Regions from separate parts of the Exiguobacterium sp. s166 genome, predicted to be linked through region 1. Evidence: riboswitches for the same ligand, from Rfam matches in the RefSeq annotation. Region 1 holds a riboswitch; each other region holds the start of a gene.

The links. Region 1 has a riboswitch for S-adenosylmethionine ahead of KNP93_RS14235 (alpha/beta hydrolase). Riboswitches for the same ligand answer to the same signal wherever they lie in the genome.
Region 2: another riboswitch for S-adenosylmethionine. It lies ahead of KNP93_RS10645 (LLM class flavin-dependent oxidoreductase); the one in region 1 lies ahead of KNP93_RS14235 (alpha/beta hydrolase).
Region 3: another riboswitch for S-adenosylmethionine. It lies ahead of KNP93_RS10510 (amino acid permease); the one in region 1 lies ahead of KNP93_RS14235 (alpha/beta hydrolase).
Region 4: another riboswitch for S-adenosylmethionine. It lies ahead of KNP93_RS13005 (2,3-diketo-5-methylthiopentyl-1-phosphate enolase); the one in region 1 lies ahead of KNP93_RS14235 (alpha/beta hydrolase).

The regions. Positions count from the first base shown of each region.
Region 1 is NZ_JACSMU010000008.1:63,404-71,526, reverse strand. It holds gene KNP93_RS14245 (methionine ABC transporter permease) at 1-291, opposite strand, end outside; gene KNP93_RS14240 (methionine ABC transporter ATP-binding protein) at 281-1,312, opposite strand; SAM riboswitch class I at 1,399-1,502, opposite strand; SAM riboswitch class I at 1,752-1,855, shown strand; gene KNP93_RS14235 (alpha/beta hydrolase) at 1,918-2,676, shown strand; gene KNP93_RS14230 (thymidine kinase) at 2,744-3,364, opposite strand; gene KNP93_RS14225 (DedA family protein) at 3,542-4,192, shown strand; gene KNP93_RS14220 (type B 50S ribosomal protein L31) at 4,228-4,473, opposite strand; gene rho (transcription termination factor Rho) at 4,571-5,935, opposite strand; gene KNP93_RS14210 (C40 family peptidase) at 6,296-6,979, shown strand; gene KNP93_RS14205 (SDR family NAD(P)-dependent oxidoreductase) at 7,052-7,825, shown strand.
Region 2 is NZ_JACSMU010000004.1:92,034-100,156, reverse strand. It holds gene KNP93_RS10665 (ABC-F family ATP-binding cassette domain-containing protein) at 1-1,317, shown strand, start outside; partial or broken gene KNP93_RS10660 (NUDIX hydrolase) at 1,496-1,783, shown strand; gene KNP93_RS10655 (SRPBCC family protein) at 1,850-2,308, opposite strand; gene KNP93_RS10650 (ATP-grasp domain-containing protein) at 2,411-3,358, opposite strand; gene KNP93_RS10645 (LLM class flavin-dependent oxidoreductase) at 3,355-4,413, opposite strand; SAM riboswitch class I at 4,486-4,591, opposite strand; gene KNP93_RS10640 (DUF975 family protein) at 4,711-5,349, opposite strand; gene KNP93_RS10635 (DUF2325 domain-containing protein) at 5,420-6,688, opposite strand; gene KNP93_RS10630 (DUF817 domain-containing protein) at 6,779-7,558, opposite strand; gene KNP93_RS10625 (YczE/YyaS/YitT family protein) at 7,710-8,123, shown strand, end outside.
Region 3 is NZ_JACSMU010000004.1:67,550-75,672, forward strand. It holds gene KNP93_RS10505 (polysaccharide pyruvyl transferase family protein) at 1-1,284, shown strand, start outside; SAM riboswitch class I at 1,394-1,495, shown strand; gene KNP93_RS10510 (amino acid permease) at 1,580-2,980, shown strand; gene mmuM (homocysteine S-methyltransferase) at 2,955-3,887, shown strand; gene KNP93_RS10520 (MarR family winged helix-turn-helix transcriptional regulator) at 3,977-4,399, opposite strand; gene KNP93_RS10525 (CBS domain-containing protein) at 4,586-5,041, shown strand; gene KNP93_RS10530 (MFS transporter) at 5,057-6,295, shown strand; gene KNP93_RS10535 (DUF1801 domain-containing protein) at 6,360-6,782, opposite strand; gene KNP93_RS10540 (hypothetical protein) at 6,872-7,237, shown strand; gene KNP93_RS10545 (ArgE/DapE family deacylase) at 7,275-8,123, opposite strand, start outside.
Region 4 is NZ_JACSMU010000006.1:134,731-142,853, reverse strand. It holds gene mtnK (S-methyl-5-thioribose kinase) at 1-697, opposite strand, end outside; SAM riboswitch class I at 776-878, opposite strand; SAM riboswitch class I at 1,087-1,188, shown strand; gene KNP93_RS13005 (2,3-diketo-5-methylthiopentyl-1-phosphate enolase) at 1,269-2,459, shown strand; gene KNP93_RS13000 (2-hydroxy-3-keto-5-methylthiopentenyl-1-phosphate phosphatase) at 2,456-3,115, shown strand; gene KNP93_RS12995 (methylthioribulose 1-phosphate dehydratase) at 3,112-3,732, shown strand; gene KNP93_RS12990 (1,2-dihydroxy-3-keto-5-methylthiopentene dioxygenase) at 3,748-4,287, shown strand; gene KNP93_RS12985 (arsinothricin resistance N-acetyltransferase ArsN1 family A) at 4,430-4,939, shown strand; gene KNP93_RS12980 (MBL fold metallo-hydrolase) at 5,008-5,763, shown strand; gene KNP93_RS12975 (pentapeptide repeat-containing protein) at 5,822-6,469, opposite strand; gene KNP93_RS12970 (Y-family DNA polymerase) at 6,629-7,954, shown strand; gene KNP93_RS12965 (YolD-like family protein) at 7,938-8,123, shown strand, end outside.

The sequences.
Region 1 (8,123 bases):
AAAGACGAGCGGAACGATTGCCGCCTGTGTTCCGATTGACGATCCGACAATCAAACGGGTCAGCGGAATGATTGCCACGAGCAGAATGATGAACGGAACGGACCGGAAGATATTGACGATGCCGCTTAGGACATTGAAGAACGGAATTTGTTCGAGCAACGCTCCTTTGCGTGTCACGACAAGCAGAATCCCGAGCGGTAAACCAATCAATGTCGAAAAGAGTAATGACAGTCCAACCATCGTCAACGTCTGCAGAAAAGCGGTCCAGATGTCCGTGTAATTAACTAGCATCTGCGAGCACCTCCTCGACGACGACATCCGATTGATCGATGTAATGCAGTGCCCGTTTGATTTCCGCCGCATCACCGATCAGTTCAACAAGCAGACTGCCAAACGGAATGTTTTGCAGTTCCGTAATGCTGCCGTGCAGGATGTTGAGATCGACATCAAACCGTTTCGCGACTTGCGATAAAAGCGGTTGTCCGGTCCCTGCCCCGAGGAAGTTGATTTTGTAGATATGGTGCCCGGTATCCCGTTGATCGATGACTTTTTGAACCGACGCCGGAATCTCATCCTGCATGACGGAACGGACGAAGTTTTTTGCCGTCGCCGTTTGCGGATTCGAGAAGACGTCGAACACGGTACCCGATTCAATCAGCTTGCCGGCTTCGATGACGGCGACCCGGTCACAAATCTCACGGATGACACCCATCTCATGGGTAATCAGTAAGATCGTGATGCCGTATTCCTGATTGATTTGTTTCAGCAGGCGTAATATGTGTTGTGTCGTCTGCGGATCAAGCGCCGAGGTCGCTTCGTCACACAACAGGACGGACGGCTGGGTGGCAAGTGCCCGGGCAATCCCGACCCGTTGTTTCTGTCCGCCCGATAACTGGTCCGGATAATGATCGGCCTTATCCGCCAAGTCGACGAAATCCAGCAGTTCATTGACCCGCCGATGGACCTCGTCTTTTTTGACGCCCTTTAAGACAAGGGTTTTTGCGACGTTCGCAAAAACCGTATTCGAATCCAGCAGATTGAAGTGCTGAAAAATCATCCCGATGTGTTGTTTGGCTTCCCGTAACTGTTTCGCCGAGAGCGTCGTCAAATCTTGGCCATCGACCGTCACACTGCCCGATGTCGGCCGTTCAAGCAGGTTGACGCATCGTAATAAGGAACTTTTTCCGGCTCCACTGAAACCGATGACACCGAAGATTTCTCCCTTTCGGATTTCGAGATCGACCCCGTTCAGCGCAGCAATCGATTGTTCCTTTGTTTCATAGATTTTTTTTACATTTTTGAATGTAATCACCACTTGTTCCCCCTTTAAAATACAAAAAAGGTCTCTTCTTAAGAAACAAGAAGAGACCTGGATCCGCACAATGGCAGAATCCACTCGACTCATCTCTCAGACAATTGTCTGATGGAATTGGCACAGTGCTCATAATGAGTCTGTTGCCGAGGTTTCGTAGGGCCAGTCCCTCCACCTCTCTGGATAAGTGTTGCGGTATGAAATTCGTATGTGTGTTGTTGCCGGTTGAACTTATGTCGTAAAACTAATTTTTACACTACAGAAAGATCTTTTAAAGGTCAACCATATTTTCAAAAATAAACCATATGACCCATATCGATTTTTGTCCCGGGACAAACCGGATCGTTGTCTGAATTTTGACGCCTGTTCAAGAGAGTTTGACAATTCATTTCCGCCAATGCTATCATCTTCTCAATGATTAATCCGACAATTCCTATACGATATATCAAGAGTGGACGAGAGACCTGGCTCTAGGACTCCACGGCAACCTGCTGTTATGCAAGGTGCTCCGACCAGCAAAGCGGTTGCTTTGGATGATACACACGAGAAACTCGTTTGCGTCCAAAGCCAAACGGGTTTTTATTTTTGAAATGGAGGACGAGATGATGAGTATGGTTTATCCTGTTATACCGGGTGCGGAAGCCTTTTCCTTAGGACGCGGATCCGTCGGCATTTTGCTCTGTCATGGTTTTAACGCAACGCCGCAAAGCGTTCGGGCTGTAGGAGAACAGTTCGCAGAACAAGGTTTCTCCGTCTATGCCCCTCGCCTGCACGGTCACGGGACCGATGTCCGGGAATTCGAAGCGACGACGGCAGATGACTGGAAACAGAGCTTGCGTGACGGCTTCGAACAGTTAGCCGGACGGTGCGAATCGATCTTCATCGTCGGACAATCGATGGGGGCGACACTTGCCCTGTCACTTGCCGCTGAAGGTCTCCCGATTGCAGGAATCATCACGATAAATGCCGCCTTGTCCGTCCCTGCTTACGAAGCCTTATCCTTCACCGATTGTCCGGTCTATCTGCCGGAAAGCACCCCTGATATCAAGCAGACCGCTTTTGAAATCATCTATGATCTTGTCCCCGCAGTTTGTGCTTCGGAACTGTTACGACTCATTGATGACACGCGACTACACTTAGCGACGATTCAAATTCCGACACTTATTTTATATTCTGCTGAGGATCACGTCGTCCCGCCGGCCTGTTCCGATTATTTGTACCGGACGATTGGGGCAACAGATAAACGCAGTTATTGTCTGCTCGACTCGTACCATGTCGCGACGCTTGACCATGATCAAAAGACGATTGTCCGTGAGACCTTACAATTCATCGAACAGTTCAGCCGGTTGACACGAACCGGTTGATAAAAAAAAGCGAACGATTCCCGGCCGTGAGGCCAAAGAATCGTTCGCTTTTTCAAATCGTCTATTCTCAATTTTGCTGTTGTTTTTTCCATTCCTGTAACGGTTGCGGTTTGCCCGGAACTTGATGACAATGACGGCAACGCGGTTCATAGGATTCAGACGCCCCGACGAGAATGATTGGATCATTGTAGTTTGCCGGCTTCCCGTCAATCAATCGTTGTGTCCGTGACGCCGGATCTCCGCATGACAGACAAATCGCCTGTAATTTCGTCACGAATTCCGCACGTGCCAGTAATTCAGGCATCTTGCCGAATGGCTCGGCCCGAAAATCCTGATCGAGTCCCGCACAAATAACGCGTTTGCCATCTTGAGCCAGTGCTTCGATGACTGCGACAATCTCATCGTCAAAAAATTGAACTTCGTCAATCGCGACGATTTGCGTCTCTTCCGCCACTGCTGCATAGACATCACGGCTCGTCGCCATCGGAATCGCAATGACCGAGTTGCCGATATGCGACACGACATGCTCTTCATGATACCGGTCATCGATTGCCGGCTTGAACACTTGAACCGGTAACTTTCCATACTGTGCCCGTCTGACACGACGGATCAGTTCTTCTGACTTGCCGGAAAACATACTTCCGCAAATCACTTCAATCCAACCATATTGATTGATCACATGCATCATCGTAAACACCGTCCTCTAAATTAGTCACTTTAACGAGTATAGCCCGAATCTAAATTGAGAAAAAGGATTGACTTCTAAAAATCAAAAACCCTTGCCAAATTCGCCACTTTCTTCATCTTCTCATTTCAACTGGTATGTATTTCCTGTACACTGAAAGAGAAGTTTCTTTGAAGGAAGGTGACTCCGATTCATCACATATTACATGAAGTCCTCCATCAATATGGAGCGTTCGGACTCGCAATTCTTCTGGCCGGTGGAATCGTCGGTCTTCCGGTTCCAGACGAGACGTTACTCGTCATGTCAGGATTCTGGATGCATCATGGTGATTTGCCGCTCGTCGGGACAATTCTTGCTGCCTATGCCGGCAGTTGTATCGGAATGACAATCAGCTATGTGCTCGGTCTGAAACTTGGAATGCCGTTGCTCCATCGAATGGCTCCGAAGTTACGTATTTCTGAAAAACATATTTTCAAAGCAGAAGCCGGATTTTTACGTTACGGAAAAACGGTTTTAATCATCGGTTATTACATACCCGGTCTCCGGCAACTGTCCGCTTTTTTTGCCGGCGTCTCGAAAATGCCGTTCCGGATCTTCGTTACTTATGCCTATACCGGTGCTTTAATTTGGATCAGTGTCTTTTTAGGAGCAGGTTATTTCCTAGGTCGTCATTTTTCCTTCAGTCTTTTACTCGAACATTTTGCGAACAATCCGGATACACTTCCGTATCTGATTGGTGCTGCCGGTGGAATCGGTCTATCCTTCGTTTTAAAAACGTATCTGGCGTACCGTGCCAAGTTCTGTCTATACAAAAACAGCCTGCTCCAGTAATGGAGACAGGCTGTTTTTTAATACTGAAGTCGCAATTACTTGCGGCCGTATTTTTTGTTGAAGCGATCGACACGACCGTCTGCAGCGTTGAACTTTTGACGACCAGTGTAGAATGGGTGCGAGTCCGAAGACACATCCACACGGATGAGTGGGTACTCGTTTCCATCTTCCCAAGTGATTGTCTCGTTCGAAGAACGTGTAGAACCAGTCAAGAATTTGTACTCAGTAGTTGAGTCCATAAATACAACTTTGTTGTAGTTTGGGTGAATTCCTTGTTTCATGGTTGTTTTCTCTCCTTCCGCCCTGGTTCATTTGCTGAGCCAGAGTAAGTTACCTTCCTATACTAAACGATTTTTTCATGTCCCGCAATACCTATTTTCAAGTCGTTGTGTCGGTTTTCGTCACACGTGGTTTAACAGGTGCGCGCCGTACGGGTTTCTTCTTTTCTTTCTCCAGTTCGACAAAAAATTCTTCGTTATTTTTCGTGTCCCGAATCTTGCGTAAGAAGCTGTCGACGAACTCATTGGACTCGTTCATCGTCCGGCGGATCGTCCACAAGGCATCGAGCTGATCTTGCGGTAACAGCAACTCTTCTTTCCGTGTTCCGGATTTCCGGATATCGATGGCCGGGAAGATCCGGCGCTCGGATAATTTTCGGTCCAGATGCAGTTCCATATTGCCGGTTCCTTTAAACTCTTCATAGATGACATCATCCATCCGTGAACCGGTTTCGACGAGTGCCGTCGCAAGAATCGTCAGACTGCCACCGTGTTCGATATTCCGGGCGGCACCGAAAAAGCGTTTCGGTTTGTGGAAGGCTGCCGGGTCAATCCCTCCGGACAATGTCCGACCGCTTTGCGGAACAGTTAAGTTATAAGCCCGCGTCAACCGTGTAATCGAGTCCATTAAAATAACGACATCTTTTTTATGTTCGACGAGACGCATCGCCCGCTCAAGGACAAGTTCCGAAATCCGGACGTGGTTGTCCGGTGTTTCGTCAAACGTTGAACTGACGACATCCGCTCCGGGGACAGAACGTTCGATGTCCGTCACTTCTTCCGGCCGTTCGTCAATCAACAGAATAATCAATTCAACATCCGGATGATTCACCTGGATCGAATTGGCGATTTCTTTTAATAGAGAAGTCTTACCTGCTTTTGGCGGCGCGACAATCAAACCGCGTTGGCCAAATCCAACCGGGGCAATCATATCCATCACCCGGACCGACAAATGACGCGGTTCTGTCTCAAGACGCATCAGACGATCTGGATAGATCGGTGTCAATGCCGGGAAGAACAGACGATTGCGCGCCGTATCCGGTGCTTCTCCATTGACGGCTTCCACACTTAAAAGACCTTGGAACCGTTCATTTTCTTTTGGCGGCCGGACTTTTCCAGTCACGACGTCTCCGTTACGGAGATTAAAGCGGCGGATTTGTGAGGCGGCGATGTAGATATCTTCAGAGGATTGCGAATAGTTGATAGGACGAAGGAAGCCGAAGCCGCCATCATTTTGCATTTGTGGGTTTCCGGGGATAACTTCGAGTACCCCTTCGAGGAAATAAAGACCGGTGGATTCTGCTTGCGCTTTAAGAATCTTGAACATCAATTCACGCTTACGCGCCTCTCGGTACTGTGGTACGTTTTTTGTTTTTGCAATCTCATATAAATCTTTTAATGTCAGGTTGCTGAGTTGAGCGAGTGTATAGGAACGTTCTGGTTTGTCAGTTTTTTCAGTTGGCATATGCATTCACCTATTCTTCGTATAAATTCAGGAGCAAAGGATGTAATCATCATGGTGCGATGATCATGTTGTATATTCTTCGTGAATTAAAGGTATCACATTTCATCCATTTCGTCGTGATTTAAGAAATGGGAATTTCTTCTTTGTAATATTCGAGTATATTATTGCAGTTATGTTACAAAAACGTCATGTTTTGTAGCGGAACTGAAAAAACGTTTTCATGTCTCCGCATGCTAAGATAATCGTGCAGAGAAAAACTTACACAGTTGTAAGGCAAACTGCTTAAACAAACACTTAATGAGATACATCATATAACTCGGTTTTCAAAACTACTTTAAAATGACATGGAGGATTTCACATATGAAACGTTTTCTAGCATCGGTCGCAACGGCAGCATTAGTGGTTTCAGGATTTGCATCAGTGGGAACAGATAAGGTTGAGGCAGCTTCTACAGTAACGAAAGTTAAAATCACAGACAGCGGATTACGTGTTCGGACGGGTCCTTCTACAAAAGCAAGCATCGTTGGTAAAGTAAACGCAGGCCAAACATTTACATACAAAGGTAAATCAGGCAGCTGGACTAAAATTTCATACGGTGGAAAAACACGTTATGTTTCTACACAGTATACGAAAACATACAAGTCTTCTACTTCAACGGCTAAAAAATCAACAACTTCATCTTCAACACGTACACGCCTTCTAAGCGAAGCAGCTAAACATAAAGGAACTCCTTATGTATGGGGCGGAACGACAACTCGTGGATTTGACTGCTCTGGTTTCACAAGCTACGTCTACAAAAAAGCAGCGGGCAAAACATTGCCACGTACGTCTTCTTCACAATATTCTTCTTCTAGAAAAGTAAGTGTCTCAAACGTTCAACCTGGAGATCTTGTTTTCTTCTCACACGGTAGCGGCATTCAACACGTCGGTATGGCAACAAGCAAAACAAGCATGGTGAACTCAGAAACAGGTGGCGTCAAGTACTCAAGCTTCAAATCAGGTTACTGGGGTTCACGCCTTGTCGGCGCGGGTTCATACCTATAATTGAACAAACCAAGCGGTTGAGCATCGGCTCGATCGCTTTTTTTCTACCCTATTACATAAGGAGGACGGATCATGAACGTATTAATTACCGGCGCTTCTGCCGGAATCGGGCGCGAACTGGCCTATCTGCATGCCGAACAAGGACATCACCTGTTACTGGTCGGACGGAACGTCGAACAACTTTTCGAAACGAAACACTTTGTTGAACAGCGGGGCGGATCTGCCGTCGTGCTTCCATATGATATCGGACAAACCGTTCAAATCGAAGCCTTGTTACGTGCGACAGAAAACATTCCGGTTGATATCTTGATCAATAATGCCGGGTTTGGTCTGTATGGGGAGTTTGTCGAAACTGATTTATCCCGTGAACTCAACATGATTGACGTCAACATTCGAGCACTGACGCATTTGACGAAAGCTTTTGCCCGTGGGATGAAAGTTCGAGGGAGCGGACGGATCATTCAGATTGCTTCGACCTCTTCTTTCCACGGCGGTCCTTTCATGAGCGTCTACTATGCAACAAAAGCGTACGTCCTCAGTTTTTCGGAAGCTTTGGCTGATGAGCTTGCGCCTTACAATATTCAAGTGACAGCTGTTTGTCCGGGCGCCACGTATACAGATTTCGCTAAAACAGCCGATCTTGCGACATCCGGATTGTTTAAACGACCAGGTATCATGGATGCCAATACAGTTGCAAAGCTTTCCATTACCGGGTACATGAAAGGAAAAACGCTTGTCATCCCCGGTCGCAGTAATGCAGTGTATGTCTTTATGACACGCTTTTTCACACGTCGTAAACTCGTCCAGATGACACACCAATTGCAAGCTCCGACACACAGTCTTTAATACAGTTTTATAATTTCCATGCGATTGGACTTTTATAAATTTGATATCAGAGCCTGACTCATCAGTCACTCCAAAATCAATTCTCATGACGAACGTTTCCTACATCCTCGCTTTCCACGGGCGGGAGACAAGCCGCGGCTGCTCGAATTAATATGCAATCTGCCGGGTCTTCCCTATCCCTGACGGAAGCACTAATCGCGCTTCCTTTTCCCGTAGGAGTCGAGAATGTATGCCTCCGTTCTACAGGAATCAAATAGCCGATGATCCCTTTTCATGGGACCATCGGCTGTTTCTATGC
Region 2 (8,123 bases), on a different contig from region 1:
ATGAAAGAAAACTTCTCGGACGAAGACGGCATGCGTGCTGCCGAGCTCGAAGGTGAGTTCGCAGAAATGAACGGATGGGAAGCAGAGTCGGAAGCGGCAATGCTTTTACAAGGTCTTGGTATTAAAGAAAACCTGCATACGAAAACAATGGCTGAACTGACGGGCGGAGAGAAAGTTAAAGTATTGCTTGCCCAAGCCTTGTTCGGTAAACCAGACATTCTGTTGCTCGATGAGCCTACCAATGGTCTTGATCTGAAAGCCGTTAAATGGCTTGAAGAGTTCTTGATCGGGTTTGAAAATACGGTCATCGTCATTTCCCACGACCGTCACTTCCTCAACAACGTGTGTACGCATATGGCCGATCTCGATTACGGGAAAATCCAACTGTATATCGGAAACTATGATTTCTGGTATGAGTCAAGTCAGCTCGCTTCACGTATGGCAGGCGATCAAAACAAGAAAAAAGAAGAAAAAATCAAAGAACTTCAAGCCTTCATCGCCCGTTTCAGCTCGAACGCTTCCAAAGCGAAACAGGCGACATCACGGAAAAAGTTGCTTGATAAAATTACACTCGACGACATCCGTCCGTCGTCACGCCGTTATCCGTTCGTCGGCTTCACACCGGAACGTGAAATCGGAAACGATCTGTTGATCGTCGACGGCATTTCGAAAACAATCGATGGTGTCAAAGTCCTTGATAATGTCCGTTTCTCGTTAAACAAAACGGATAAAGCCGTCTTTATCAGCCAAAATGACATCGCGATCACGACACTCTTCAAAATTCTGATGGGTGAGATGGAAGCGGACAGCGGAACATTCAAATGGGGCGTCACGACGTCACAATCGTATCTGCCAAAAGATAACTCCGCTTTCTTCGAAGGTTCGGACAAAACGATTCTCGATTGGTTGCGCCAGTATTCGCCGGCTGACGAGAGCGATACGTTCCTCCGTGGTTTCCTCGGCCGGATGCTCTTCTCCGGTGAAGAAGTCATGAAAAAAGCGTCTGTCTTATCCGGGGGAGAAAAAGTCCGTTGTATGTTATCAAAAGCGATGCTCAGCGGCTCAAACGTTCTTGTCCTCGACGATCCGACGAACCACTTGGATCTCGAATCGATCACGGCACTTAACGATGGTTTGATCGCTTACAAAGGCGCGATGCTCTTCAGTTCGCATGACCATCAGTTCGTTGAAACGATTGCAAACCGGATCATCGAATTGACACCAAACGGTATCGTCGACAAAGAAACGACGTATGATGAATACCTCAACAATGACTCTGTCCAACAACAATTATCAACGTTGTATGCAACGAACTAAGTAATGAAACGAGAGACCTGTCCTAGCGGATGAGGTCTCTTTTTTGTAGACTGCAGATATCATGCCCATCAGAGGAGGAAAAACGTTGCGCCATCGTTCCTGTGCAGCCTTAATTGAGAACGGTCGGATTTTGATGCTTCGTCTTGAGACAAACGATTGAAGTTTCTGGACATTACCCGGAGGGGGTCTCGAGGAACATGAAACCTTCGAACAAGCGGTCATTCGGGAGGTGCAAGAGGAAGTGAATCTCGCCATCCGCATCATCAAACCTCTTTACTCAGAAACTCACGCAAACGGACAAGAGATCTGCTTTTTAGTCAGACAGATCGATTCACGCGAACCGATTTTGGGATATGATCCAGAGCGCCCGGAGGGAGACCAAGTTCTGACCGGAGTGAGATGGATGCTACTTTCGGAGATGACCGCCGATCGACAAGTCGCAAAAATTTTAACAGCTTTAGGATAAGACATACTCTTTTTTGTAAAACCAAACGAAAGGCATCTGCTCCAGTCGAGTAGATGCCTTTATTGATCATGTACGCATTTGACTTGCCTCTTCTTCCACACGACGGAGTAACCCTTGCACGATTTTTTCCGTTTCCCGTTCGCCGCCAAGCGACAGCAGGCTTCGTCCGACGAAATTCGCCCCTTCGTTTTTCCCGGTATAAATCAGCTGACAACTTTTTTCGTCGAGCCGCTTCAACGTAAAGGTCATCTCGAGTTTAAAGATTTTGGCAAGCGTAAATCCAATCGTATTTTGTTTGAAATCCGGTTGATTTGTATAGGCAAGATCCGTCACGATATATGTCTCGAGGCGATTCCCCTGCATATACGTTTGCCGGTATGTCGAACCGACGACACCCGGTTTCCGTTCGATCACATCGTGCTGGACGACACCTGGAATCAGGCGTTGTAACCGATCGTGATCAAAGATATGCCAGGCTTCCTCGATTGGAACATCCAGTCTCTTTTCTTCATGCCACGTTACCATCCCAACACCTCCTTTTACTGAAAAATACCCTGATGTGTGCAGTTCTAACTTCAGACTACACACATGCAGGGTATTTGGCTTATTTTAATCGGTCCGTGATGATTATTTTACAGTCTGACGTTCGAGAGCCGCACCGAGGAACTTCGCCAGTTCGAGCATGCCGAACTTACCGGCAGCTGCTTCCGCGTCTGAATTGTAATTCGTATTCGTATTGACGTCATACGTATAGATTGTTCCACCCGCATCCTTGATGAACTCGATGCCGGCGACCGCGATCTGGTTCGCTTGCAGGAAGGCTTCATACTTTTGAATGATCGGATCATTAAATCCGTCGACGACTTTAAACTTCATCGGTGTTTGTGGGGCCTCTTCACCGACCGGGCAGAACAAGTCGTCAATGACACAGGCATCTGCCGGGCACAGTTCAAATCCTTCTGACGTGTCGACCTGGACAGCATAAACAAACTTCCCGCCGACGAACTCACAGCGCGTGATGTACGGTTCCGGTGCCTGGATATATTCTTGAATCAGTGTGATCCCGTCGACCGGTTCATCAAACGTTGGTCCATCAAGATATGTCTCAAGTGCTTCGATCGAATGGAACAACTGAACGCCGAGTCCTTTTCCGGCACGGTTGTGTTTCGTGATAAACGAGGACACGCCGATTTTTTTCGCCGCTTCGACGATTTGATCACGCCCGACGGCAGCTGTCGTTTTCGGAACCCGGATACCGGCTTTTCGAAGGGCCGTATACTGATTGATTTTACTCACTTCAAGACGTAAGGCACGGGTTCCGTTAAAGACAGTCCGGTCGTGTTCCTCTAGCCACGCGAGTACCCCTTCCGTCAGTTCCGGGGCGTAGCGGTGCCCGCGCGTATGCGACGACGCACTCATCCGGCTGTAGAAGACGCCTTCTGGCGGGACTTCATCAAGCGGGACCTGTCCTTCATCGAGATGCCACTGTTCATACGGCAACTCCAGTTCCTCGAGTCGTTTAATTAAATGGTCCGTCCATTCCTGGTTTTCGTGTAAGATATGAATTTTTGTCATTTGGTTTGACCTACCTTTCGTTTTTCTTCGACAAGCGGCATGACGTCGCGCGCGAAGCGTTCCATTTCTTCCAGTTGTGGTGAAAATTGAAGTAATAATAAGGAGACACCCACCTGCTCAAACGCAAGAATCCGTTCCGCAATCTGTTCCGGTGTTCCAATCAAATCAGGACGGAGTCCGCGGTTCGAGACCGAATAATCGTTCCGTTTTACCTGCTGTTCGAGTTGTGATTTGCTGACGAAGTCGTCGTACCCGGCGTATCCGGCACTGTCTTCCTTGACGTCCGTAATTCGTTGCCATTCTTGAATAGCCTCTTCTTCCGTATCGCGGCAGATGATATAAGCAGCCAATCCAAAACTTTCAAGCGGCGGTTGCCCTGTCGCTTGTCGGCGCGCCTTCATATCCTCAATCTTAACGGACACTTCTTCCACTGTTCCGCCGTGCATGACATAAGCGTCACAATGATTGACAATGGTTTGTTTGCCGGCTTCACTTTCCCCGCCTGCGTACAACTTGATGCCCGGTCGTTGAACCGGCTTCGGATGCAGTTGCGTCTTCTCGAGCGTATAGTAGTTCCCGTCGAAGCTGTACGGCGAAGCATCTGCCCATAATCCTTTCATGATCGTGACAAACTCTTCCGTCCGCGCGTAGCGTTCGTCGTGAGCTGTGAAGATCCCGTTGTATTGCCGCGCTTCTTCTTCCCACCAGGCAGAGACGACGTTTAACGTAAAGCGCCCGTTGCTAAGTTGATCGATGTTTGCTGCCATCTTCGCGGTCGTCGCCGGATTATGGAAACCCGGACGGACCGCTGTCATGATTTCCAGTCGTTCCGTCGTCGCGGCAATCGCCGCTGCCGTCGTCCAGGCTTCAAGACTTGGTGCTTCAAGCCCTTTGATGTCATTTAGGTTCAACTCCGCAATCAGTGTCGTTGAAAAACCAATTTGTTCTGCCGTTTGCGCGACCTGTTTCGCATAATCGAACGTCGCCGGCATCTGTTCGTCTTCAACATTTCGTAACCATCCGCCAAAAATCGGTAACCAAAATCCATACTCCATCCGTTATGTCCCCCTTATAAAAAAAATCGCTCTTCTCGAAAATCGAAAAGAGCGACGGATTAATCATGTCTGCTCTTATCTGTAAAGGAAAAGATTCCTTTAGGAAGTAGCACCTTCCGCTGCTCGCGGGGTTGCTGAAGTGTCTTCGGGCCATTCCCTCGACTTCTCTTGATAAGAATTATTGGAATTATCGTACACTTTTTAGCAGAGTAAAGCAACCATTAAACCTTGTTTTCCAATCGGAATTAAAAAGATATTCAAAAAAAGGACGAGAGCTAAGCTCTCATCCTCCTCGTCTTAATATGGGGCAACAAACGTCGATTGTTCGACGGGTGCTTCTTTGCCGCGGATCCGATCATAGAATTTTGCAAGCGTGACGCTGACGTAAGGAATAATCCACAAGAATCCGATTCCGATCGTAATCAATCCAAGGAAAAACCAGCCGATGAACGATAGAATCAACAGGAAAGCTTCCATTTTGTGTCCATCCATCATTTGACGTGACCGGGTGATTGCTTCCAATACACCAATCGAAGGTTCATCCCGCAAAATGTAGTAAGTCAACATATACGAAAATGATTTGATAATGGCCGGTACAACCAATAACAATGCCCATAGGAACAAGAATACAAATTGGACGATTGAAAGCAGGACAACTTTTATGAAATATTTATAGGGCTCAAATAAATCACTGATTTTTGTTTGTTCTCCCCGTGCGATAGAAAGTGAGAACCAGACCCATCCTGCACCAAGTGGGAGTAATAAGATCGTTGCAATCAATCCGAGGAAGTCAATCGTCTGGAAAGGTTCGTCATAATCAGACGACAGTAGTTCCGGAATGACTTGCAGAATTGCGAATAATAAAAACATCAAGACCGTAAAGCCCCAACGACCGCTTAATGCTTCCTTTGCTGATTTTTTTAATTGTGATGACATGAATATGATCCTCCTCAAAATAAGTTCTATCTCTATTTACGGCTCATGAAGAGAGGAGTTTCACCTTTTTTCAGGATTTTCCTGTTTTTAACTGATTTAAGCGTGCTTTTTCAAGTTGGCGCTGGCATGCCGTATACAAAGAACGTCGTCCGTCGAGCCGTTCCATCGCAAACGGAATATCATGTTTCTTCGCCTGCGCGATGACGTGTGCAGAAGCGGCATGGGACACCCGGCTTGTGACGACGACGATGGCATCGGTCTTTTTCGCGAGACTGGCAATCTTTTTCGCAGATTGGGCATCACCCGACAGATGAATCAGCTCGATTCCTGTTTTTTCGAAAAACGTCCGGTAGACCGGTGCTTGCTGTTCATTGCCGACGATGACTAGCCGCATGCCTTCAAACGGTGCAAAATCAAGTGGTTTTTTATCCACGAAGTCGATGGGCTGCCCCGGTACGGACGTCGTGACGAGTGGTGTCAACGGTTGGGATTTCTTTTCACGAATCCGGCGCGTTTTCCGTTCTTGTTTCAATTTCGGCTTTCGTTTCATTTGCTTCAGATAGCGTCCCGACTTTTTGACGATGGATCTGGCGTTGGCTGTTTCAACTGATGGTGGCACTGGTGCTGTTGAATTGTTTGACGTCTCCAACAGTTGTACCGTCGGCTCTTGATATTGGAACGCATATTTCCAGGCAATCGTCAGTGTTTCCGGACGACCTTTCCACATGACGAGATCGACGAGCTGTCCTTCTTTCAGATGGAAAAAGCGCATGTCTTCAACCGGTGTGGCGTAATAAAAAGACTTACCCGTCTCATCCTTTAATGGTCCTTCGACCGTCGATTCAATGATACCGTGGTTTTTAACGATACATTTTTCAAAAACGATTCGTTCCGACAGTGGCTTCATCCGGTCAGTCGCGACAACAGCCATCACTTCAAGTGTCGTCCGGCGTACGTCCTGATGTACGACTTGGACCCGGATTTCCATTCCATGTTCGAGATTCCATTGCCGGATCTCTGTTTCCGAGATGTGACTGTTCGGCCATTCCCGTAAAGAACCACCTTTTAATTCACGGACGAACGTATAGGCGTAACGTTGTTCGATGACAGGAGTGATTTGTACAGGAGGAACGACAGGTTGCTTGATTGATATGTCTTCTTCTGGATTGCTCCACGTGAAGTCCAACTTTTCAGAAGGTGTATAGTAACGCGACATCTGCACCCATTCATCGATTCCCCGGATTTCCTCGAGCAGGAGGTCCCATTCTTCCACCGTTTCGACTACTTTCATTTTACCGGCGACTAACGTCTTCGCCCGTTCCACGATCTGTTGCATCATCTTCAACAACCCCTTTGCTTTTTTTCAACTATAGCAAGGGACTTTCGTGTAGGTTGGTCAAAAAAAGACCGGGTTATTTTTTTGATAAGGTTATGATTTGATTTCGATTGACGGATCACCGAGCCGGTATTTTTCGACGGAAACAATCAAAATCGTGATGATGACAAGTAAAAACCAGGACGATAATTTCCCGAAGTCGACCAGCTCCCATCCATCCTGCTGATTCGGATACACCCAACCCTTAAAAAAGGTCACGATATTTTCCGCCAGCCAGATAAACCAGGCAATCAGACCAAACGAAAGAACGAGCGGCATCCGGTAGACAGTCTCATCCAGACGAAAATAGACCCAGGACTTATAAAAGATGAGAGCGACAATCCCCATCAAAATCCAACGAAAATCAAACAACCAATGATGGGTAAAAAAGTTAGCGTACACGAGCAGACCAGTCGCTAAAGCAAACAGCGGCCGGGGAAACTGTGTAATGCGGAGATCAAAACGGCGAAATGCCTGGCAGATGTAACTAGCGACACTCGCATACATGAAGCCGGCATAAAGCGGAACACCAAATACTTTGCTGAAGGCATCTTCCGGATAACTCCAGGATCCGACCTGGACTTTAAACAGCTCAAGTCCAAGTCCAATCGCATGGAAAATTAAAATCAATTTAAACTCTTCCTTTGATTCATAACGCGTGATAAGTAAAACGATTTGAACGAGGAGACACCAGATCAAGAGCAAATCATAACGGGCAATCGGTTCCGCCGGTAGATAGCGGGATGTCGCAAGCGCCAAGAAAATCGCGACCGGGAACACACAACAGATGGCTTCAAGATATGTAAAACGGATCAAATGGCGGATTTTTCGCATCGACTGACCTCCTTTTTTATCAGTATACGGATAAGCAGGACGGATTCCCTCCATCTCAGGATGGAAAATATCGGATTTCCTTTAGTTTCCTCCATCAAACATGGTACAGTTAATGAATCAATTTGATTTTGAAACGAGGTGTCTTCCATTCATGAAGCAGACCATTCACACGTCTTGGCTGTTACGTTCTGTCCTGAAATGGGCATTATTTTTATTTGGCCTTTTTTTACTCGCTGTCGGTTCATCGATGATGATCACGGCACAACTCGGCGTCTCGACCTGGGACGTTCTTCACCTTGGTCTTCAAAATAAAACACCGTTTTCCGTTGGGACAATCATCCTTCTTGTCGGATTGTTATTGGTGTTCGTCAAATACTTGCTCGACCGGATCACACCCCAGGTCGGCACACTCGTCAACGCGATTTTCGTCGGGGTGTTCATGAATCTTGTTCTTGGTTCAGGTCTCCTGCCCTCATTTTCTTCCCTGTGGCAGAACACGCTTTGGCTGATTGCCGGCATCTTCATCATCGGGATGGGAGCGGGGCTGTATGTTGCTGTCGGGTAC
Region 3 (8,123 bases), on a different contig from region 1:
ACAGAGGGCACGACGATCACACCGGATTACTACTACTATGAAGAAGAGCGTGCAGATGAAATCAATGCGAACTTCGATTTATATGTCATTCCACTCGCTGATGCATTCCGTAAAGAATTCGTCCCGACACTTCGTAAATATACAAAATTGATTAAAAAACTAAAGATTCCGGTCGTCGTCATCGGTGTCGGTTTACGCGCACCGTTTGAAGCGAATTTAAACGACGGTTTCTCATTTGATGAAGACGTTAAAGCGTTTGTCAGCGCAGTTCTTGAGCGCTCAAGCATGCTTGGACTTCGCGGCGAAATCACATCAAAATATTTGACGCGTCTTGGTTTCCGCGAAGGAATCGATCACAAAGTCATCGGTTGCCCATCGATGTATGCGTTTGGTCGTGATTTGAAAATTCGTGAAACGAATATCACAAAAGATTCAATGATCGGTGTCAACTCGTCACGTCTTGCACCGCAAAACGTCCTTAACTTCATCACACGCGGAATGGAAGAGTACCCGAACCACTACTTCATCCCGCAATGGATGAAAGAGTTGCGTTTGACGTACACAGGAACACATCCGATTGCTGACTTATCCGTCACGAACTATCCGGTTAAAATGTCGGATCCGACTTACATGAACGACCGTGTCCGCTTCTTCTTAAACGCACAGACATGGATTGACTTCTTGAAAGAAGCAGACTTCAGCTTCGGAGCACGTCTTCACGGTAACATCACGGCAACACTTGCCGGAACGCCAAGTATCCTGATTCCGAAAGATGCACGGATGCGCGAATTAACGGATTATCACCAATTGACACACATTTGGGCAAATGACATCACAGACAGCACACGTTTGTCAGATGTGATTGAGTCGGCTGACTTCCAGAGTCCAACACGTGTTCAAGCACGTAACTTTGATAACTTCGTGGAATTCCTGAATACAAATGATCTAGAACACATCTACAAAGAAACGAACTATCCGGAGAACGTTCCGTTTGATCGTGAAATGGCCAAAGCAGAGTTGCTTCCGGTCGTTAAACCGATCACAGGAATCAGTATCGAAGAAGCCGTTTCACGTTTTGAATCATATTTCCCAGCAGAAGAACAAAAAATCGTGGCAGCTCAAAAACGCGATAAAGCGAAAATGGCTGAAAAAGATAAGAAAATCAAATCACTTCAAGGCAAGTTGAACAGTCAAACAAAAGAAATGAAGCATCAACAAGGCACATTGAACCGGAAAGCGGTTCGCATGGCATTGAAGACAGCTGATTTGTTTGCGAAGAAATAAGCGACAGACGTCTTATACCGTTTTGGTGTAAGGCGTTTTTTTTTACATGATAAATTCTGAATTGTGTTGACAATTCAAAACAGGGTTGGTACTGTTATGAAAAATTACATTCTTATCCAGAGAGGTGGAGGGACTGGCCCTTTGAAGCCTCAGCAACAGGTCGAAAGATACTGTGCTAATTCCTGCGGGTGTTGTACCCGATCGATAAGCTTCCTTTGATTGTCGACCGACGCACCCATGCATGTGGGTGCGTTTTTTTTTAGTTTAACGAGAAAAAGAGGAGTGTGGAGGAGCAATGAAAGAAGGAACGTTTCGGCGGAAAATGGAATCCCGGCATATCGTCATGTTGTCACTCGGAGGTGTCATCGGGACCGGATTATTTTTAAGTACAGGCTATACGCTCGAGCAGGCCGGTCGGGTCGGCACGATTTTATCTTACCTGGTCGGAGCGCTGGCGGTTTATCTGGTAATGCTTTGTCTAGGGGAGCTGGCGGTACATATGCCGGAGACGGGTGCCTTTCACAGCTACGCGACGAAATATATTGGATCCGGAACAGGCTATACCGTCGCCTGGCTTTACTGGCTGACTTGGACGGTCGCGCTCGGTTCGGAATTTACGGCAGCCGGTTTATTGATGCAACGCTGGTTTCCGGATGTTCCGGTCTGGCTGTTCAGTGCTTTATTCGTCGTCATGATTTTAGGCATCAATGTCTTGACGGTCCGCTTGTTCGCGGAAGTTGAATTTTGGTTTTCTGCCGTCAAGGTGCTGACGATTTTAGTGTTCATCGTCTTAGGAACAGCAGCAATCGTCGGATTCTTGCCCCTCGCGGACGGCTCACAAGCACCGCTTCTCGCTCCGTTGACGGAGGGGGGCCTGTTTCCGAACGGAGCGTTCGCGATCTTGATGACGATGCTTGCCGTTAACTTTGCCTATTCCGGAACAGAGTTAATCGGGATTGCAGCAGGTGAGGCGGTCGATCCGAAACGGACGGTTCCTCTCGCCATTCGAACAACAGTCTTCCGGCTCGTCTTATTTTTTGTCGGGACGATCATTGTTCTTGCGATTCTGTTACCAAATGATTCAAAAGGAGTGCTTGAAAGTCCATTCGTTGCTGTGTTTGAACGGATCGGTCTTCCGTTTGCAGCAGACATCATGAACTTCGTCATCCTGACCGCGATTTTGTCAGCAGCGAACTCGGGTCTGTACGCCGCATCACGGATGCTCTGGTCTTTATCCGATCAACGGATGATTACGCCGTACTTTTCTAAATTAAATGCGAGCGGAGTGCCGATACGTGCCGTTCTCTTCAGTATGCTCGGTGGTCTGCTTGCCCTGTTCTCCAGCGTCTATGCACCGGGTTCCGTCTACATTGCGCTTGTCTCGATCTCGGGACTGGCAGTCGTCGTTGTCTGGATGAGTATCAGCGCCTCACAGTTCATGTTCCGCAAGCGCTATCTGCAAGAGGGGCATGATCTAAACGATTTGGTTTACCGGACGCCCTGGTATCCGTTTGTACCGATTCTGTCGTTTTTAATGTGTTTGGCTTCATTGATCGGAATCGCCTTTGATCCGACGCAACGGGTCGCCCTCTATTTCGGGGTTCCGTTTATCGCGGTCTGTTACATCGTTCATCATCTGACAAAAACATCATGGAAACGGAGTGTGGAAGATGTCAAAGAACAACAATCCAGTTGAACAACTGTTAAAAGAAAAACCCTATATTTTATTGGACGGAGCACTGGCGACGGAACTTGAACGCCATGGGAGAAATCTCGATGATCCGCTTTGGTCGGCCCGTGTACTGCTTGAAGAACCGGAACAGATTCACCGCGTCCATGCGGATTATTTTAAAATCGGGGCGGATTGTGCCATCACGTCCAGCTACCAAGCGAGTGTCACCGGCTTCAGCAGCCGGGGGATTAAAGAAGAGGAAGCGATTGAACTGATGAAACAAACGGTCTATCTGGCACAGCAGGCGCGTGCGGAAACCGGACCGGCAGCGGATCACGCTTTGATTGCGGGATCGATTGGTCCTTACGGTGCCTATCTTTCGGACGGATCCGAATACATCGGTCATTACGGAGTCGACGATGCGCAACTTGAAGCTTTCCACCGTCCTCGTCTGGAAGCGTTAATCGCGGCAGGTGCGGACGTGTTGGCATTTGAGACGATTCCCTCCTTGCAGGAAGCCGAAGTGCTGTTCCGGCTGCTCGAAGAATTTCCGGATCAGTCGGCCTGGCTTGCCTTTTCCCTGCGTGACGCAACACACATCAGTGAAGGAACATCGTTGAGTGAGTGTATCAAGGCATTAGGGGAGCACCCGCAACTGGCGGCAATCGGCGCGAACTGTTTTCCGGCATCGATTGCGACAGAGTTCATCACGACATTAAAACAACTGACCGATGTACCGATTATCGTCTATCCGAATTCCGGTGAGCAGTATGATCCGGTCAGTAAGACCTGGTCCGGTGAAGCAGTGTGTACGGCTTTCGAAGACATTGCTCCGGAATGGTATGCCGCAGGTGCCCGGTTGATCGGCGGATGTTGCCGTACGACACCCGAGCAGATTGAGCGGATTCAACAGAAGGTGACAATCGGTTAACCGGAAGTCATGTCTAATAAGGACAAAAAAAGAGAGCGGAATTTTGCATCCGTCCTCTTTTTAGACTGATATTTCGTATTTTCAGAAACTCACCGTTCCCGTAACGCTTGGTTGAACTGTTTCAGCAACCGACCGAACGATTCGGCATCTTCATCCGGCCAGTCATGTAATAACCGTTCGATGCTCGTTAAACGGGCTGTCCGGTAAATTTCGAGCTCTTGTTGACCGTAATCTGTGATGTTGTAAAAGAAGGCCCGGCCGTCTGTCGGGTCTTTTATTTTTTCGACTAATTTTTTCTGATCGAGCGCAGCCGCTTGTCGGCTGACGGTCGAGACGTCGAGTTGCAACTCACGGGCAAGGGTTTTGACACCGACTTGACCGGAGTCGGATAACTGGCGCAAGAGTAAATAGGAAGCACGGTCCAGGTTCCGATTATCGGCCGTTGCCGTCGTTAAACGACGAATAAGAATCGCCAGTTCCAGTTCAATTGTTTCCAGGGATTGATTCGACATATTGTCACCTCTCATTAGCATTCATTGCCCTCATCATTACGCACGGGCTGTCCTCTGTCAATCAAAGGCAGGCTTCTTGACAGGATTATAGTTGTATTATACAATCATAAATGTTATTTAATTGTATCGTAAAACTTGTTGTTATGAACTTATTTTAATTACAGCGTCTGATGAAGGAGAATTCTGATGAAAGCTTATCAATCGATGAAAGAAACCGTCATTACGGTCAATGAACAGGATACGATCCGGACGGTAGTAGAACGTTTTATCACATCCGGTATCAGTGGGGTTCCGGTCGTCAACGGAGAGCAGGAAGTCGTCGGCTACATCAGCGACGGCGATATCATGCGGGCCATCGGCAAACATAAAGACATCATTGTCGATACGTTTTTATATGTCGATGTCATCAAAGGCGATGATGAAAACTATGAAGAGCGCGTCCGTCACATCCTGACGCGTCCTGTCATGGACATGGCGCGCCGAAAAGTCGTGACAGCGACGACAGAAACCGAGATGGAAGAAATTGCAGCGACACTCGGTTCAAAACGAATTAAAAAATTACCGATTCTAAAAGACGGCAAGCTCGTCGGAATCATCAGTCGCGGTGACGTCATCCGTCATTCGTTTAAACAGTTTATTTAAGAAAGAAGGATTTATATGGCTCTTGCGGAAAAAACAACGACACTTGCGCCTGAAACAGTTCTATCGGAAAGCAAACACGGTTTACTGCATCAACCGATTGCTGTTTGGGCGGTATTCTTTGCCAGTATCACGGCATTCATGGGAATGGGGCTCGTCAATCCGGTCCTACCGACGATTGCCGAAAACCTCGAAGCATCAAAAAGTGAAGTTACGCTACTATTTACAAGTTATAACGCCGTCATGGCATTTGCGATGCTGATTACCGGCGCGATTTCTTCACGGATTGGTCAAAAGGGGACATTGATGCTCGGGATTGCGGTTATCGCAACTGTTGCCGGTTTTGCGTCACAGGCCGACAGTATTTGGACACTTGTCGCGTTACGCGGCGGTTGGGGACTCGGAAATGCACTGTTCGTCGCGACAGCACTCGCAGCGATTGTTTCCCTTTCATCCGGTGGAACAGCGAAAGCGATCATCTTATATGAAGCGGCAGTCGGTCTCGGGATTTCAATCGGTCCACTGCTCGGTGGAACACTCGGTTCGATCACATGGCGCGCGCCTTTCATGGGTGTTGCGACGATCATGGTCATCGCGTTCCTCGTGTTGTTATTCCTGATGCCGAAACCGGTCGCAACAGCGACACCAGCGAAAAAGATTTCATTGATTGCACCGTTCCAGGCCATGAAACACCGGTCTTTACTGACACTTGGAATCGTTGCAGCCTTGTATAACGTCGGCTTCTTTACGATCATGGCCTATGCACCGTTCGTCATGAAATTACCGGCAAAAGGGCTCGGCTTCGTCTTTCTCGGTTGGGGGATGTTGCTTGCTCTGACATCCGTGTTAACAGCACCAAAATTAAAACAATGGCTCGGAACAATCAAAGCAATGGTACTGATGCTGCTCTTGTTCGCCGTCTTGTTGTTATTAATGGGGATCTTTATCGAAACACCAGCTGTCGTCATCGTCTGTGTTATTCTTGCCGGGGCAGTGCTCGGGAATAACAATACTTTGATTACGACGGCAGTGATGGATGCAGCACCGGTCGAACGTTCGACGGCATCCGCTGCATACAGTTTCTTACGTTTTCTCGGGGCAGCCATCGCGCCATTCATGGCCGGTAAATTGGCTGAAATCTATAACGCCAACCTGCCGTTTTATGTAGGTAGCGCGTTCGTCTTACTGTCTGTCGTCATCATCGGGGTCAATCTCAAACACATTCGTCATATCGACACAGCAGATAGTGGACATTGATTTAAACAGCAAACGTCCCTTCTTTCGCCAAATCAGCGGAAGAAGGGACGTTTTTTTAGTAGTCTCAGGGTTTTGGATACGTCGTTTCCAAAAAAGCGACGGAATGGACAATCAGTTCCCTTAAGACAAGCAGGTCGACATCTGCTAGTTTATTGATATAGACACAGCTTTTTCCGCTCTTATGTTTGCCGAGACGCACCAGGAACTGCTCGCGCTCCGGACCTGTTGCGAAATAGAGGCTGATGTTCGCTTTGCGGGGCGAGAATCCGACAAGAAATGAATCGCCTTCATGTCCGGAAGAATATCGATAATGATAGTGACCAAATCCGATCATCGTGTCCCCCCACATAACGGCAGGATACCCGGTCATCTCTTCAAAAATCTGTCGTAATTGCTCGCAGTCCGTCCGTTTTGACAATGGCGTAATCGTACTCAAAAAGGTATCGACACTCTGAGTGGTCGGTAACGTTTTTTGTGAATCACTCATTCGGAAGTCTCCCTTCGCAGGATGGCAACACTCATTTTCAATTCGATAGTAAACGATTCCCTGTCTGACAGGCATTCATTCAAAAAGAGGTGATTCTGTTGAAACATACAATCTCGTTTGCAGGATATGACGAAACGTTGGCGTGGCACATCATGGAAGTCGATCCGGCACACGCTGCGCTACTCATTCATGTCTGGTATCAAGCGGAAAAAGTACATCAGATGACGGTAAGCTTTTCGGAGTATGACCGGTTTGCGCATGAATTTCTTAAGGTACATGAACAGTTTCCGGGAAGTATCTCGTTCGAAAAAGGAGACTTTACATTGGAGCTGACGTACGACCGGCTGGGGCACGTCCGGATTAAATGGAGTCTTGCCGGTGAAGCGACACACGTTCTGGCGTCCGATCAAAGTTATATCGGACAGGCCCTGGCTTCAATCGGCGTTTATATGTAGAAATCCTCCATCTGTCTGGGAACAGATGGAGGATTTTTCAGGTAGAGGAGTGCAGCGCAAGACGCGTACACAACTCAATCGTTTCCGCATACTCTGACAGCGGGATTGACTCATCGATTTGATGTGCCAGCCGGAAATCGTGGAACGAAGCGACCGCAATCGGAAAGCTTCGGGCCGCCTGACTGAACATCGCACCGTCTGTTCCGCCCGGAATCGCGACGCGTGTTGTCGGCTGTTGCCGGATGGATTCCATCGTATCTGCGACAATCTGTAAGAACGGATCGTCACGGTCTGTTTCGCAGGACGGAATATCCTTAATGACTGTCACCTCCATCGAAAAGCTATCGTCCTGTTGAGACAGACGTTGGTTCACTTCTTCCAGTGCCTGTAAGACCTGTTCCCGTCCAAATCCCGGAATCGTTCGGATGTCCATATAAAACGCGGCTTTACTCGGAATGACGTTCGGACCTTCGCCGCCTGTAATCGACGTGATGGAAGCGATGACCGGACCAAGATCCGGGTGACTTTGATCGGTCATCGTAAACCGGCCGGATTTGATTTCACGGATGACACGATACAAATCATCGATGGCGTTTTGACCGAGCTGTGGTGAAGAGCTGTGCGCACTTTTTCCGGTGCAGGATACTTCGACACCGACGACCCCTTTTTGCGAATAACCGAGAAAACCGCTCGTCGGTTCTGTAATCAGCAGCGCGTCTAAATCATCGGCGTCACCACGTTCTGTCAAATGACGGGCGCCGGTCATACCGTTTTCTTCATCGGATGTAATCAACAATTTTAGACGGTTCGGCAAGTCATCACGTTGATTTAATTCGATCATCATACTGACCATCGCCATGACACCGGACTTCATATCGGAGGCACC
Region 4 (8,123 bases), on a different contig from region 1:
AAGCAAAAATACTTCCGGTATGTAAGTCACCGTGCAATAATGCATCACCTTTTGTGATGAACAGTGTTTCCAGTTTCGCGACTTCGCGTTTCAGTTCTGCATCCTGCCATAACCGAACCGCTTCCGCTTCGAGGCCTGCTTCAATCGCATTCGTTTCCGCATCATAAAACGGGTCTGTGAAGATCAATTTTTCCGTGATATCACAGAGATCCGGATTGTAGTAGTTCCGTGCCACTTGTTTTTTCGCGACCGGTCCAAGCGCAAAATCCGACGTATAAAACAGTGTCCGCGCCAGGTACGAACCGATGTGTTCCGCGAGTAACGGATACTTTTCCCCTTCGAGCAAGCCGGTCCGGGCGATCGTCAAATGCGACAAATCCTCCATCACCGTAAACGCTTCTTCCTTGCTCGCATGGTAGACGTGCGGAACGAAAGGAACAGCGACTTTTGCGAATTCTTTTAAGGCCGATTGTTCAATCCAGGCCCGTTCGAGCGACAGCGGCCAGCTTTCCCCGACGACTTTCGCATATGGCAACGCCTGCTTTAAAATCAGCCGTTTTTCTCCTTCCTGAATCCGGAAAACGAGATTTAAATTCCCGTCCCCGATCTCTTCTGCCGTCACCGGTTCATTGCCGATTAATCCGAGTGTCCGGACCCGTTCAATCGCGTCCTGTACTGTAAATGCTTGGTATCCCATTCTGGTTTCCTCCTTGTTGATCACACGAAAAAACGCCTCTTTTCGTCAAAGAAAAGAGGCGCGGCAGAATACTCCGTCCTCTTATCTCTCAGACGAATGTCTGTTGGATGTAGCACCGTGCCGGATGGTCGGTTGCTGCGGCGTCTTCGGGCCAATTCCCTCTGCCAACTCACGATAAGAGTCATATGTAGTTGTCATGTGATTTGATGTTGATTTGAATACTACGTGCGTTGCTGGCCGTCTGTCAATTCCAATTTTTAGTGAAACGGATTCAAAAACGGAACCGTCTATAGAAGAAGTATTTTCAAAAAAATAAATTTTCAAAATATAGTTTGACAAGTGATGGATCTCATGTAAAAATTGCAATTAGATTTCACAATTTCATCCAATTCTTATCAAGAGCAGACGGAGGGACGAGCCCTACGATGTCGCAGCAACCGACCACTTGGCACGGTGCTAATTCTTGCAGCTAATACGCTGACAGATAAGAGTCCACGCGCAAATTTTCATGGTCTCTTGTCATTGACGAGGGACCATTTTTGTATTTTTCAATAAGGGAGAGACGATTCATATGGCGTACATTACCGCAACATACCAACTCGGAACGACCGATCAGTTGCCGAAACGGGCAGAGCAAATCGCGCTCGGTCTGACGGTCGGTTCATGGACCGATTTAAATCACTTGGAACAACAACAACTGGAATCCTTTAAAGGACAGGTCGTCCATACAGAAGAACATGACGGCAAAGGTTACATTACGATCCGTTATCCGGAACACAACGTCTCACGGGACTTTTCCGCTATCTTAACGACGGTCTTCGGTAAACTGTCGCTCGATGGACAAATCAAGTTAACCGACTTACAGCTTCCCCCGTCATTCACGAACGACTTTCCCGGTGCCAAATTCGGGATTGAAGGAGTCCGTCAATTGATTCAGGTCCATGACCGTCCCCTGTTGATGAGCATATTTAAAGGAGTCATCGGACGGGACCTCGTCTTTTTACGGGAACAACTCGAAGCACAGCTCGCGGGCGGCATCGATCTCGTTAAAGATGATGAGATTCTATACGACAATCCGTTGACGCCGGCACTCGACCGGGCACGGATCGGACGGGAAGTCCTCGACGCCCATTATGAACGCACCGGCAAACGGGCGCTTTATGCGATTACGTTAAGCGGTCCCGTCTTCGGCTTGAAGGAACAGGCAAAACGCCTGATTGAAGCAGGTGCCACGGCCTTCCTGCTCAACACGTTTACATACGGACTCGATGTCCTGCGCGAGTTGGCTGCCGATGCGGACATTTCCGTCCCGATTTTTAATCACCCGGCCTTAAGCGGTGCCTTGATCGCAAGTCCTGAATACGGTATTTCGGCTCCTGTTCTGCTTGGAACGTTACCCCGACTGGCCGGTGCTGACTTGACATTGTTCCCGTCTCCCTATGGTAACGTTGCACTCGCCAAAGATTTGGCCCGCGGGATCGCCGTTGAAGCGACGCGAATCGGAGAAACGAAGACGATTCTGCCGGTTCCGTCCGCCGGCATCCATCCCGGCCTCGTCGCTCAGCTCGTCCGTGATTTCGGTACCGATTCGGTCATCAATGCCGGAGGCGGCGTTCACGGTCATCCGCAAGGGGCAGCGGCCGGTGTCCTTGCATTTCGTCAGGCGCTCGACGCCGCACTGACCGGAGAATCGCTGACAAGTGCCGCAACGCGGCAGGAAGAATTACGGGTCGCCCTTGACGCCTGGGGGATCACGAAATGACGACTCGGATTTTATGTGACTTCGACGGCACGGTGACGGAACACGACAACATCATCGCCTTGATGAAAGAGTTTGCCCCGCAAGAAGCATTTGAACCATTAAAAAAAGGTGTGCTCGACCGGTCGCTGTCGATCCGGTCCGGGGTTGGACAGATGTTCCGATTGTTGCCCTCAGATCGAAAACAGGAGTATATCGATTTTTTGATTAATCGGGCAGTCATCCGTCCCGGCTTCGACACCTTACTCGCCTTTGCCAAATCAAACGGAATCGACTTTGCGATTGTCAGCGGCGGAATTGACTTTTTTGTCCAACCGATTCTTGCCTGTTTACTGACAGATGAAACGATTTACTGCAACGGCAGTGACTTCAGTGAAGAGACGGTCCGGATTGAATGGCCACACGCTTGCGATGCGGCATGCAACAATCAATGCGGCTGTTGTAAAACGTCAATCGCCCGGAAGTTGAAGCAGGACGGCGATACGATCATCGCAATCGGCGATTCCGTGACGGATTTTGAACTGGCGAAAAAGGCTGATCACGTCTATGCCCGGGGTTATCTGATAACACTCTGTGAACAGCACGGTATTCCCTATACGCCGTTTGAAACGTTTTATGACATCGTCAAACACTTACAGACCACGGGGGTGCATGCATGACATTCTTGAAACGATACGAAGAACTCCGCGCTATCAAGCAGGAGTTCGCCGCACGCGACTGGTTTCCCGGCACGAGCGGTAACCTCGCCATTCGAACGAACAGCAGTCCGACGGAATTTCTTGTGACGGCAAGCGGCAAAGATAAACGCCAGGACACGCCGGACGATTTCGTCCATGTTGACGCGACCGGTCAATTGATCGGCGAACAAAACGGACGTCCTTCCGCGGAGACGTTACTTCATGTCGAAGTTTTTAACCGGACGACGGCCGGCTGCTCGCTTCATGTCCATACCGTCGACAACAATGTCATTTCAGAACTCTACGGAGACCGCGGGGAAATCCGGTTTACCGGTCAGGAAATCATCAAGGCACTCGGCCGCTGGGAAGAAGATGCGGAAGTCGTCGTACCGGTTATTGCGAACCATGCGGATATCCCGACTCTTGCCGCAGTGTTTGCCAAGCATGTAAAAACGGAAAGCGGTGCCGTCCTGATTCGCAATCACGGGATCACCGTCTGGGCACCGACTGCCTTTGAAGCGAAAAAACAGTTGGAAGCCTTTGAATTTTTATTCAGCTACACGTTAAAACTGCAAACGTGCCGACAGGCGATTCATTAAAAGGAGGAATTTAAAATGGCAACAGTACTTTTCCAAAAGACAAACGAACGGTATACGGATCAAAACGAGGTTTCCGCTTTTCTTTCTTCACGTGGTGTCCTGTATGAACAATGGGATGTCTCGAAACTCCCGGCAGAACTGGTCGACACCTATACGCTGACGGACGCGGACAAACAAACGATTCTCGATACGTTCGAGCCGGAAATTACGGACGTCTCGGAACGCCGCGGCTACCAGACGGCCGATATCATCTCACTGTCCGATGCGACACCGAACTTAGATGAGTTGCTCGTCAACTTCCAAAAAGAGCACCACCATACGGATGACGAAGTCCGGTTCATCGTCAGCGGTCACGGCGTCTTTGCGATCCAGGACGACGAAGTCGGCTATTACAACATTGAACTGAACCCCGGAGATTTGATTTCCGTTCCCGTCAATACACGTCATTACTTCACACTACAGGACGATCGCCAAGTCGTTGCGGTCCGGATTTTCGTGACAACGGATGGTTGGGTTCCAATTTACGAAAAAGATCCGATCGAAACTACAAACTGAGGAAACATCCGAATAGCAGACGGCCCGGTCCATCCGGCTGTCTGTTTTTTTCTGCTCCATTCCTATCTTACAAACATACCGCTTGTTTTCGTTTCCTCCTATATAATGAAGAAAAGACTCTTTTGAATTGGAGGTCACGTGTATGATGATTCGTCCTGTCCAAGAAGCTGATTTACAAGACATCCTCGACATCTATAACGAAGGCATCGAAGATCGGATCGCGACGCTTGAAACGGATACCAAGGAATTATCTTTCATGCAGGACTGGTATCAGGAACGGACACCCCGCTATGCCGGGTTTGTAGCGTATGAAGGAACGACGATCCTTGGCTTCATCTCACTTGACCCCTACAATCCGCGCCCCGTCTATCAATCGGTCGGTGAACTATCGGTCTACATCACCCGGACCCACCGCGGACAAGGCATCGGGCGTCAGCTGCTCCATGTCATTGAAGAACACGCGATTACGCAAGGGTTCCACAAGTTGATTCTGTTTACGTTTCCGTTTAACAGACTCGGTCAAAAACTGTACATCCGGTCCGGTTTCCGGATTGTCGGAACATTTAAGGAACAGGGTATGCTCAACGGGTATTATGTCGATGTCCTGGCGATGGAAAAGTTGCTTCCGAAAACGATCGACGAGCAGATATGATTAGTCCGGCGTCTGAATGGGAAATGAACGAACAGTGAAACATTCCCAACCCGAAAGGAAGACTGCCTGTGGATATTCAACAGATCCGTAATGCGACACTCGTCGTTACTTATGCCAATCAAGTATTTTTAATCGATCCGTTTCTCGGTGAAAAAGGAACCTTACCGCCGTTTGGTCACACACCTAATGCCGTTCCGAACCCGCTCGTCGACTTACCGGTCGATATCGCGACGTTACTTGATCCGGACGCGATTTTCGTCACCCATCTGCATGCCGACCATTTTGACGAGACGGCAAAAGAAGTGTTACCGAAACAAATTCCGCTTTATACGCAAAATGAGACGGATGCGGCCACGATCCGCGAAGCCGGATTCACCAATGTCTCTTCATTCGAAGACGGACTGTCGCTCGGTGATATCCGTGTCTCCCATACGTCGGGACAGCACGGTGTCGGTGAAATCGGTCAACGGATGGGTACCGTGTCCGGTCTCGTCTTGAAACATCCGGACGAACCGACGCTCTATATCACCGGTGACACGATTTGGTGTGATGAAGTCGCGACGGCGATTGAACAACATGCGCCAGATATCATCATCGTCAACAGTGGTGCTGCACAATTCCTGACCGGCGAACCGATTACGATGTCCCAGCGTGACTTGCTTGCTGTTCATCAGGCGGCGGCTGAAGCCACGATCATCGTCTCGCATCTCGAGTCCGTCAACCATTGTCTTCTGCGCCGCGATATGATTGCCGATTTTCTGGCCGCTCATCATCTGTCCGCGCATTTCCTCATCCCGGATGACGGTGAAACCATTTCCTTCTAAACAAAATGAAGTCCGCTGTCCCGGTAGTACTGGACAGCGGACTTCATTTTGTTAATCGTTAATCGTGACTTGGAATGACGAGTCCGAGTAACCGGGCAAAGGTGATGGCCTGGCTTTCCGTAACGACGGCACCCGGTAAGAAACGTGGATCAATCGTGATTCCGGACAGATCGACGTGCCGCAGATCGAGTCCTTTTAACGCCGTCTCGACCCATTGGCTTTCCGATAAATCAACTTCATGGAGACGGAAATCGGTCGGTTTCATTTCAAAGAAATGACTTTCCCGCATCGTCGTCTGTTCCACTGCGACGTGACGTAACGCTGTCCGGATAATTTGAGCATAATTCGCCTGACAGTTTTTGATCGTTACATGATCAACCGTATTGGACTCAAAGTGAATTCCGGTCAGACGGCACTCCTCAAAAATGACCCGGTGAAAACGGCTGTCCTGGAACTGACATCCTGTGAAGTCACATTGTTCAAACCGGACGTTTTCAAATGAAGCCCGCTCAAAGACCAGTCCTGCAAACGAGACGTTCCGAAAACAGACTTGATTGACGTCGAGCCGCTCTGTCAGCTCGACCGGTAATGTCTCTTTTTCATACAGCGTTTGGTACAGATACGGGTCATCGATTTCGACATCCGCAAAGGTTTCCGGTGTCAATTGATGTGGTAACTCGGGTAATTGAATGATTTGTTTTTTCACGTACTTCCCCTTCTTTCCTTCTACATCACTTTTCTCTTTTTTAGTATAGCAAAGATTGACTCTTTTTTTGGTTTTTTGATTTGAGACCAACTGAGACCATGATATAGTCAAATCAAAAATAAGAACAAATGTTCTTTTTAGTACCAAGGAGTGTTTCCGATGAACCCGACAAGCTCTTTTCCCGATCAACGCATCTTTTGTGTCGACAGTGTCTCCTTCTATGCCAGTTGCGAATGCCGTTACCGAAGCCTTCCTCCTTTGACGACGAAACTTGCTGTCGTATCGGACTTGACCCGCTCCGGATCCGTTGTCCTCGCAGCCAGCCCTGCCTTAAAACAACTCGGCATCAAGACCGCCAGTCGACTCTATCAGATCGAACAATTGCCTTATCGGGAGCGAAAGCAGATTATACTAGTTGAACCGCGGATGCTCGCATATATGAAAACATCAATTGAAGTATTGGATGTCTTGCATCAGTTTGCCCCGCCCGATGCTATCCGGATCTATTCAATCGACGAAAATTTTATCGACATGAGCGGAACGGAACGGCTTTTTGGATCAGATGTTGAAACAGCTCAAAAAATCCAGACAGCAATTTGGCAACAGACCGGCATTCCGGTCCGGATTGGCATCGGTCCGAACAACGTCATCGCAAAACTGGTGCTCGACTTACGTGGAAAACGTGAAGGCATCGCACAATGCGGGTATGCAGATGTTTCTCGGTTGTTACATGATTTTCCGGTTCGCAAGATGTGGGGAGTCGGACGGATGATGGAGCAACACTTGTCGGTAATGGGCATCAACACCATTGGTGACCTGGCCGCAGCACGGGTGGAAGACTTACACGAACGGTTTGGAGTCCTCGGGGCAGAACTTTGGCACCATTCCTGGGGAATCGACAGTTCTCCGACCATCATTGATCCGATGACCTTATTCCAGACTGCGCCGGACGCCAAAAGAACAATCGGCCATGGAGTGACCTTGATGCGCGATTATTACCAGTACGAACAGATTCGTTTAGTTTTGGCTGAATTAGCAAGTGATGTCGCGGCACGAGTCCGTTTTTCCAATCAGGTCGGTTGGACGGTGCACCTGGGCGTCCGCTATTCGCGCCATGTCACGCGGGACGGCTTTTCGAAACAGCTCCGCCTGCCTTATCCGACATCCGATGAACGGCTGTTGTTACGTTACGTCCTCCAATTGTTCGAACCGAATTGGCTGGACGGTGAACCGGTCCGCTTTCTATCCGTCGCTCTTGGACAACTCACTCCGGATCAGGGAACACTTCAGTTGTCCTTATTTGAAGACAATACAAAGGTCTGGCGCCGAAAACGGTTATTAAAAGCCATCGACCATGTCAATTTACGTTACGGAAAAGGAACGATCCGGCTCGCTGTCTCCTTCCTCGATACAAGTGTCGCAAAACGCCGGCTCCGGTTCGTCGGCGGCCATCCCGGAGGTGATTTACATGACACGTTACCGTGACCGCGGAAATCTCAAGTGGCTTCCCTTTTTGATGCCGGAACACATCCAGTTGCTCAAAGCCTATTATCTTGAAACACATCACATCGATTTTCCAATCATCGATGAACAACTGCAGTATCCTTGGCAGTTCTTACTCGAACAAGCATTAATAGAAGGAATCGAGCTCGAA